One region of the Mesorhizobium sp. M0074 genome, then DNA from elsewhere that is predicted to be linked to it. Evidence: predicted binding sites of a transcription regulator. Region 1 holds the regulator's gene; the other holds the start of a gene.
What was found. Region 1 encodes LexA, which represses DNA repair genes until DNA is damaged. Its sites were predicted from a motif close to TGTTCNNNNTGTGTTCNG; they were not measured.
Positions count from the first base shown of each region.

Region 2: recA (recombinase RecA) is a predicted target of LexA. The motif match lies at 2,839-2,856, and genes of this name have one in related genera.

Region 1 is NZ_JAMYUM010000003.1:171,440-176,225, reverse strand. It holds gene NKJ73_RS05980 (ComEC/Rec2 family competence protein) at 1-2,324, shown strand, start outside; gene lexA (transcriptional repressor LexA) at 2,318-3,052, opposite strand; gene kynU (kynureninase) at 3,500-4,747, shown strand.
Region 2 is NZ_JAMYUM010000015.1:9,960-14,745, forward strand. It holds gene NKJ73_RS20120 (SUF system Fe-S cluster assembly protein) at 1-171, shown strand, start outside; gene sufA (Fe-S cluster assembly scaffold SufA) at 281-661, shown strand; gene NKJ73_RS20130 (GFA family protein) at 825-1,322, opposite strand; gene NKJ73_RS20135 (TfoX/Sxy family protein) at 1,413-1,736, shown strand; gene NKJ73_RS20140 (PfkB family carbohydrate kinase) at 1,771-2,703, opposite strand; gene recA (recombinase RecA) at 2,981-4,078, shown strand; gene alaS (alanine--tRNA ligase) at 4,338-4,786, shown strand, end outside.

The DNA.
Region 1 (4,786 bases):
CGGCCAGCGACCCAGCAACGGTTCTCGTGCCCGCGGGCGAGCCCATCGTACGCCTGCCTAGGCGTTTCCGCCTCCCGTCACCGTCCCGTATCCGCAACAGCGTAACCTCGGCAGCCGGCCTGGAACTCGACCGCGGCATCGCCTTCCTGCTGGTGCCGGTGTTCCTCGCATGCGGGGTGGTCGTATATTTCGGGCTGTCGGTGGAGCCGGCCTTTCCACAGCCGATCGCAATCGCGCTCCTCGCGGCCCTTTGTGCCGTCGTCTCGCGGTCATGGCCCAGGACGCGCCTGTGCTTCATGGTGGCGCTGCTCTGCGCGCTTGGCGTACTTGCCGCCAAGTTCGAGACATGGCGTGTCGGAACGCATATGCTCGGCTCCGAAATCTCGACGCGGCTGACGGGTCGCGTCGTATCGTACGAGCCCATGGCGAGCGGCCGCATCAGGCTGACAATCGATGTGATCTCAACGGCCAGGCCGACACTGCGCTACATGCCGGAACGGGTCCGCGTTTCGGCGATGAAGATACCGGCTGAGCTGACCGCCGGTTCCGAGATCACCGGCTATGTGCGGCTGCTGCCGCCGACCGGCCCGGTGCGGCCCGACAGCTATGATTTCTCCTTCGACAGCTATTTCGCCGGTATCGGCGGCAGCGGCTTTTTTCTCGGCAATCCGAAAGTCGTGTCGTCGGGCAGCATGCCGCTTGCCGCGCAGCTTTCTTCCGCGATCGAAGACGCGCGCGAATCGATCGCCGACCATATCCGCAGCCGCATCGGCGGTGCCGAGGGCGAGATTGCTGCTGCGCTGATCGTCGGCGTGCGCGCCGGCATTCCCGAGGAGATCAACGAAGCGATGCGGCGCACCGGCATCTACCACATCATCTCCATCTCGGGGCTGCATATGGCGTTGGTCGCCGGCACCATCATGGCGCTGCTGCGGGGTGCCTTTGCGCTGTTTCCCGATTTCTCATCGCGACGGCCGGTCAAGAAATATGCCGCGGCCGCCGCGCTTTTTTCGATTGCGGCCTACCTCGTCTTTTCCGGCATTGTCGTTGCGGCCGAACGCAGCTTCATCATGCTGGCGGTGATGCTTATCGCCGTGCTGTTCGACCGGGCCGCGCTCACCATGCGCAACCTGGCGATCTCGGCCATCGCGGTCATCCTGGTGTCGCCGCACGAGGTGGTCGGTCCGAGTTTCCAGATGTCCTTCGCCGCGACGGCGGCCCTTGTCGGCGCCTATGCAGGCTGGTCCGATTACCGCGCCGGCAGGGCCACCACGCCGCCACCGCGGCGGTCGCCGCTACGCTTTGCCACTCGAAAGGTCCTGTTGGGCATGTGCGGTCTGGCGATGACCTCGATCATTGCAGGGAGCGCCACGGCGCTTTTCGCCATATGGCATTTCCAGCGCGTGGCGCCGCTCAGCCTGTTCGCCAATCTGGCCATCATGCCCATCGTCTCACTGGTCGTCATGCCCTTCGCCGTTCTCAGCGCGCTGGCGATGCCGTTCGGTGCGGATGGCCCTTTCCTCTATGTCATGGGCAAGGGGCTGACGGCGATGATCGCCCTGTCCGGGTGGATCTCGGAGCGCTCGCCGATCGATGCGGTCGGGCTGATTTCGCTGAGATCCGTCCTTCTGGTGACGATCGCCCTCGTCATTGCCAGCATGGCGACGACCTGGTTGCGGCTGGCGGCACTTCCTTTTGCGCTCGCCGGCTTGCTGACGACAACGCAGACACGCATACCCGACGTATTGGTCTCGGAGGACGCGCGGCTGGTCGCGCTGCCGATCGGCAGCGGTGAACTCGCGGTCAACCGGGCACGCCCGAATGAGTTCACCATCGACAACTGGAAACGCGCGCTCACATCAGAGGCCATCGTCGCGCCGGAAACGCCTGGAAAGAACGACCCGCAATTCGACATTGCCGATCCGGCCGACCTACCGCCGGGCATGCCGTTCATTTGCACGGACGGCCTCTGCCTTGCCAGGCATCCATCCGGCGCGATCATCGCGCAAGCCAAGGACCGCGATACTGCGCGGCCAGCCTGCGCCTTTGCCAGCTTGATCGTCATCGACGACGCCACCGCCCATAACCCCTGCTACTACGACCGGCTGGTCCTCGTCGTCACCAAACGGCAACTGGCGCGCGCGGGAAGTGCCGCCGTCTATTTCGATCCACAAGCGGCAACACGCGCCGAGATCCGCTTCGCCGTCGAAAAATCATACCGGCCCTGGCACGTGCAGCGGAAATTTTCACGCGCGGCACGGGGCCTGCCGCCATACCGCAGGGCCGACAACCCCAAAGCCGGCGCCAAGGGCGGAGCTCAGTAGCGGCGGATCAGTCCGACGAGCTTGCCCTGCACCTTGACCCTGTCTGGTCCGAAGATGCGCGTCTCGTAGGCCGGATTGGCGGCTTCCAGGGCGATCGAGGCGCCCTTGCGGCGGAACCGCTTCAGCGTCGCTTCCTCCTCGTCGACCAGTGCCACCACGATCTCACCGGGGCTCGCCGTATCGGCATTGCGGATGATCACCGTGTCGCCGTCGAAAATGCCAGCCTCGATCATCGAATCGCCTTTGACCTCGAGCGCATAATGCTCGCCGCCCATGATCATATCCGGCGGCACCGAAATCGAATGCGTCTGGTGCTGGATGGCATCGATCGGCACACCGGCCGCGATGCGGCCCATTACCGGGATCGAAACGGCGGCGACGACATCGTCGTCATTGCCGGCTGCAGGGACACGCGACGATGTCGGCTTGCCCTGCCGAGGGGCGCCTTGCCCAAGGCTGCCCTGGATGACACTCGGCGAGAACTTGCGTGCCGCATTGAGGCCGGGGGCGATCGAGTCAGGCAGGCGTAGCACCTCCAGCGCACGGGCCCGGTTGGGCAAACGGCGAATGAAGCCGCGCTCCTCCAGCGCCGTAATCAGCCGGTGGATTCCGGATTTGGAAGCCAGATCGAGCGCTTCCTTCATCTCGTCGAATGAAGGCGGGATACCGCTTTCCTTCAACCTTTCGTGGATGAACATAAGCAGTTCGTGTTGTTTGCGTGTCAGCATAGCGACCCCCAACAGAATCAGAAAAACAAACCCAGAACAAACACTATCTGTTCCAGTTGTGTTCCGCAACTGTTTAAAGTTTAATGAATGCGTTAAGGCTCGGGAAACAAACGACGTCCCCTACCGGCGTACCGCATTTTCACCGCCGCGAGCCTCATCGCCTTGATTCTGCTTTCGTTTGCGCCCTTCTGGCCTCCTAGAAGGCGGCACTGGCATCGGCCGTCGGTCGGCAAAAGGCACGGAATTGAACCCGTATCGACTGTGCGGTTTGGTCAATGCACCGTGAACGAAACGAATTCAAAACGCCAACCTCGGGTTAAGTCCCGGTTTCCACCGCCTGGTCAGGCTGCTTCTCGCCGGTGGAGCCTTGCTGCGCGCAACCAGGTAATGGAAGAACAGTCGATGCGTGTCCGGCGTTGCGTTGGATCTTGGGGGAGCAGACAAATCATGACAGGAATTCCCGATCTCGTGGCCATAAAGGCGATGGATGCCGCGGATCCGTTGCGCGCGATGCGCGACCGCTTTGTGTTGCCGCAAGGAGTGATCTATCTCGACGGCAATTCGCTAGGAGCTGCTTCACGTGCCGCTTTCGATGAACTGCACAAGGCCGCGACCGAAGAATGGTCGCATGATCTCATCCGCGCATGGAACACGGCCGGCTGGTTCAACATGCCGCTTGAACTTGGCGACCAGCTCGGGCGCCTGATCGGTGCCGCGGCCGGCCAGACGGTGGTCTGCGACACGACATCGGTCAACATCTACAAGCTGCTGCACGCCGCCATGGCCATGCGACCGGAGCGGCAGGTCATCGTCGCCGAGGGCGATAGTTTTCCGACGGACCTCTACATGGCCGAGGGTGTGGTTTCGACGCGAAAAGATACGCTGCTGCGCCTCTCGGGGGTCGACGCGCCGACCATCGAAGAGCTGATCGACGAACGCACCGCCGTGGTGCTGGTCAACCACGTCAACTATAAGTCGGGCGAACTGCGCGACATGCCGGCGCTGACGCGCAGGGCTCAGGAAGCCGGGGCGATGATCGTCTGGGATCTCTGCCACACCGCCGGCGCGATGCCAGTCGAACTCGACAAGGCAAACGCCGATTTTGCCGTTGGCTGCACCTACAAATATCTGAATGGCGGCCCGGGCGCGCCTGCCTTCATCTATGCGGCTGAGCGGCATCTTTCCGACATCCAGCAGCCGCTCACCGGCTGGTGGGGCCATGCACGGCCCTTCGCCTTCGAGCCAGGCTATGCGGCCGGCACCGGCATCCGCCGGTTTCTGTGCGGCACGCAGCCGGTCCTGTCGATGCGCACGCTGAAGGGCGCGCTCGACATCTGGAACGATGTCGACATGACGGCGGTGCGCAAGAAGAGCATCGCACTGGCGGATCTGTTCATCGAGCTTGTCGAGGCAAAGTGCGGCACTTACGGGCTCACGCTCGAAAGCACGCGCGATGGGGAAAAACGCGGCAGCCAGATTTCATTCATGCATGAGCATGGCTACCAGGTCATGCGCGCGCTGATCGAACGTGGCGTGATCGGCGATTTTCGCGCGCCATCGACCATGCGCTTCGGCTTCACCCCGCTCTATGTCGGCTATGCCGATGTCTGGCAGGCCGTCGAAGTGCTTGAGGACATCCTGCGCACCGGTGCGTGGAAGGAAGCGCGCTTCGCCATCAAGGCGGCTGTCACTTGAGATTGATGCGAGAGCTGGAATCGTGAGGCTGGCGACGAC
Region 2 (4,786 bases), on a different contig from region 1:
ACGCTGACCGCGCCGGGCTGCCCGGTGGCTGGCGAAATGCCGGGCTGGGTCGAAAACGCCGTCGGCGCCGTCGAAGGCGTCTCCGGCGTCGAGGTCAACATGACCTTCGACCCGCCCTGGTCGCCCGACCGCATGTCGGAAGAGGCGCAGGTGGCGGTTGGGTGGTACTAGCATCCGACCAGCCAGAGGCTGGCGCACTTGCGCCGGGTACAAAACTTCACCATTTTAGGTGAGGAATCATTCGGCAGGCCTTGAACCTGCGCGCATGGAGAAGGAAAACATGGGACGCTTCGCCGTCATCACGATGACCGAAAAGGCCGCCGACCGGGTTCGCGAGATCGTTGCGACCCGTGAGAATGCGCATGGCATTCGCCTTGGCATCAAGAAGGGCGGCTGCGCCGGCATGGAATATACGGTCGATCTGGTGACCGAACCCAATACCAAGGACGACCATATCGAGCGTGACGGCGCCCATGTCTATGTCGCGCCGGAGGCGGCCCTTTTCCTGTTCGGCACCGAGATGGATTTCGAGCAGACGACGCTGCGCACCGGCTTCACCTTCCGCAATCCGAACCAGAGCTCGGCCTGCGGCTGCGGCGAATCGGTCGAATTGAAGCCGGCTGATCTGAAGGCACTGGCCGAAGCACGCGCTTCGGCCTGAGAATTTTCTTTTCCTTAGTAGGATTTCGCGAGACCCCCTCATCCGGCCGCTTCGCGGCCACCTTCTCCCCGAGGGGAGAAGAGGTCGCGAACGGTTGAGCCAGTCTCTTCTCCCCAGCGGGGAGAAGGTGGCCCGAAGGGCCGGATGAGGGGGACTGCCGAAGCTAATCCACCCACATCCCCGTTCGCTTGTGCCAGTCTGCGATCGACTCCTCCGGGTAGACGTCGAACACCTTGTCACCCTTGCCGATGTCGGGCTCGACCCAGTTCGCCTTGTATTTCAGCATCAGATGCACCTTCTCCGGCGGTTTCGGCAGGTCTGTGTCGATCGCCGAGGCAAACGGATGCACCAGCTCCGGCCAGGTCGGATCGTAGAGCCAGAGTGCCGTCCCGCATTTCGTGCAGAAGTTCCGCTCGCCCGTCGAGGTCTCGCGTTGCGGGTGCTCGTCGTCCTCGATCTCGGCGCGGTAGACGCCGAGATGGCGCTTGCCCTGGATTTTCAGCGTTTCGTAATCGGCGCCGAGATTGATGGCAAAACCGCCGCCGCCCTGCTGCTTGCGGCAGATCGAGCAGTAGCACAGCATGAACGGCACCGGCGTGTGGCTTTCCACCTCGAAACGCACGGCATTGCACCGGCAGGACCCTTTGAGCAGAAGCGGCATGAAAAACTCCGAGGAAATTGATTCTGAACTTGTCAGGATGGTGCCGGTTGCGTCGATGACAAGGGGAAATCCGGGTGACATGATCGCCGCATGGACAACGAGCGCATAGAAGAGCTTTTCGAAGGCCTCGGCCCGGTCAGCATCCGCAAGCTGTTCGGCGGCAAGGGCATCTATTTCGACGGCGTCATCGTCGCCATCGTCATCCGTGGCGAATTGATGCTGAAGGCCGACGCCGAAAGCGCCCCGGATTTCGAAGCGGCCGGCTGCCGGCAATGGACCTATACCGGCTCGCGCCACGGCAAGCTCGTGTCGATGCCCTATTGGAGCGTTCCCGACAGCGCCTTCGACGATCCCGACGAGATGGCGATCTGGGCACGCCGCGCCTACGAGGCAGGACGGCGCGCCGGCAAATAGGCTGCGTCATGCTTCGGCAATTCCGGGCCGCACTTCATGCCAGGTCCCGCGCCTCGGGCACGAGCGCCAGCGCTTCGGCAAAGCCAGCGCTGGTGAAGGCGGCACTCTCGACGACGAGCATAGCTGCGGCAATGCCTTCGCGCAGTGCCGCGCGTAGCGTCAGGCCGCGCAGCAGGGCAGCGATCGTGGCGCCTGCCAATGCGTCGCCGGCGCCGGCAGTATCGGTCCGCTTTTGTAGCGGCGGTGGCGAGATCAAGAACGCGCTCAATTCGTCGAAACCGAGCACTGGTTCGTCGCCGGCGGTGATCACGCCGCTTTTCAGCCCGGCGCGTATTAGGCCGTCGACGATGCCTTGATCGTCAGCATCGATGCCGACGTCGGCGAGCACGCCGGCCTCCTGCCGGTTCATGAAGGCCAGCGCCAGACGGTCGAGCACCGGCATCAGCCGCGCCGCCTTATTGGGCGAGACCGCAAGCGCAAACACCGGCTTGTCGGCGGCGAGTGCCGCCAGCCGCCCCAGCGCGGTCGACGGCAGGTTGGCGTCGCACAGCACCGCGTCGGCCGAACCGATCGCTTCCCGCACCTTGGCGCGGCGGATCTGCTTGGGAAGCGCCAGCTCGTAGAGCACCATGTCGGCAAGGCCGGCGATCAGCCCGCCGTCGCTATCGATCAGCATCGTATGGCTTGGCGTTGCTCGGTCGAGGAACACCGCCGACAGGTCGGCAATGCCGGCCTCGGTGACGGCGCGTAAAACCGTGTCGCCAAGGGCATCGCCGCCGCGCACCGAAAGCAGCGAGGCCGAGGCGCCGCGTCGCACCGCACAGCGCAAGGCGTTGAAGACGGCACCGCCGACATGCTCGCGCATCGTGCCGGGGTTGGAAGCGGCCGGCACGAAGGCGCCGGCAACCCGGCCGCGCCGCTCGATATAGGCGCCGCCCACGGCCAGGATCGTCGGGGATTTGATCATGCCGTCAAAATGCCCTTTAGCTGTTGCCCGGGGGAGACTAGGTCGCCGGGCGGAACCCTGCAATCGCGGGTCCGATTCGGTTGGTGACGGCAACGGCGCCGCATGCGAGGCGAGACACATCGGAAGCAATAATTGCGAAACAAAAATAGAACAAATAGGGATATGCGTTATTTTTCAAACCCTTGGTGCTCATTGACAAATGAGAACAAATGAGGTACATTCTTTTAAGGATTGCGGGATTGTCCGGCCTCCATTGACGACCACGGGGTGATGTATCATGGCTCAGAATTCTTTGCGGCTTGTAGAGGACAAAGCGGTGGACAAATCAAAGGCTCTGGATGCGGCGCTGTCGCAAATCGAGCGTGCCTTCGGCAAGGGCTCGATCATGCGGCTCGGCGCGAACGAGCAGGTCGTCGAGATCGAAACGGTGCCGACCGGCTCGCTTGGGCTGGACATCGCGCTTGGCGTCGGCGGTCTGCCGCGCGGCCGCATCGTCGAGATCTACGGGCCGGAAAGCTCGGGCAAGACGACGCTGGCGCTGCACACGGTGGCCGAAGCCCAGAAGAAGGGCGGCATCTGCGCCTTCGTCGATGCCGAGCACGCGCTCGACCCGGTCTATGCCCGCAAGCTCGGCGTCGATCTCGAAAACCTTTTGATCTCGCAGCCCGATACCGGCGAGCAGGCGCTGGAGATCTGCGACACGCTGGTGCGCTCCGGCGCCATCGACGTGCTGGTGGTCGATTCGGTGGCGGCGTTGACGCCGCGGGCGGAAATCGAAGGCGAGATGGGCGATTCGCTGCCCGGCCTGCAGGCCCGCCTGATGAGCCAGGCACTGCGCAAGCTCACCGCCTCGATCTCGCGCTCCAACACCATGGTCATCTTCATCAACCAGATCCGCATGAAGATCGGCGTCATGTTCGGTTCGCCCGAGACGACGACCGGCGGCAATGCGTTGAAATTCTATGCCTCGGTCCGCCTCGACATCCGCCGCATCGGCTCGGTCAAGGATCGCGACGAGGTCGTCGGCAACCAGACCCGCGTCAAGGTCGTCAAGAACAAGCTGGCGCCGCCCTTCAAGGTGGTCGAGTTCGACATCATGTATGGCGAGGGCGTCTCCAAGACCGGCGAGCTGGTCGATCTCGGCGTCAAGGCGGGCGTGGTCGAAAAGTCGGGCGCCTGGTTCTCCTACAATTCGCAGCGTCTTGGCCAGGGCCGCGAAAACGCAAAACTGTTCCTGCGCGACAATCCCGACACGGCGCGCGAGATCGAGCTGGCGCTACGGCAGAATGCCGGGCTGATCGCTGAGAAATTCCTTGAGAACGGCGGCTCCGAAAGCAGCGACGACGGTTTCGAGGACGACGCCGGGGTGATGTAGGGCAGGCGACGCCTCGCTGAGCCTCAGCCAGGTTTCGATTTGATGTTTTGATTTTGAGTTTGCGTAATCGATGCGTTTCGAACCGCCGGCCCAGGGCCGGCGGTTCGCGTTTGACGGCGAGGCAGACGCATTTCAAGGCGCTGGTGAAAGCCGGGATTTGAGCCCATTTGGTGTTTCTGGACAGGCTGCGGTGCGACCGCTAAAAGGCCATGTCTATTTTCCGCCGGCAGCCGGCGGTTCTCTCGAAAAGGCAGTATTCATGAGTGGCGTCAACGAGATCCGGTCGGCATTTCTCGACTATTTTCGCAAGGAAGGTCACGAGGTCGTCGCGTCAAGCCCGCTGGTGCCGCGCAACGACCCGACGCTGATGTTCACCAATGCCGGCATGGTGCAGTTCAAGAACGTTTTCACCGGTCTGGAGAAGCGGCCGTATTCGCGCGCCACGACTGCCCAGAAGAGTGTTCGCGCCGGCGGCAAGCACAACGACCTCGACAATGTCGGCTACACCGCGCGCCACCTGACCTTCTTCGAGATGCTCGGCAATTTCTCCTTCGGCGACTATTTCAAGGAGCGGGCCATAGAGCTTGCCTGGAACCTGATCACCAGGGAGTTCGGGCTGAAGAAGGACAAGCTGCTGGTCACCGTCTACCACACCGACGACGAGGCGGCCTCGTACTGGAAGAAGATCGCCGGCCTTTCGGACGATCG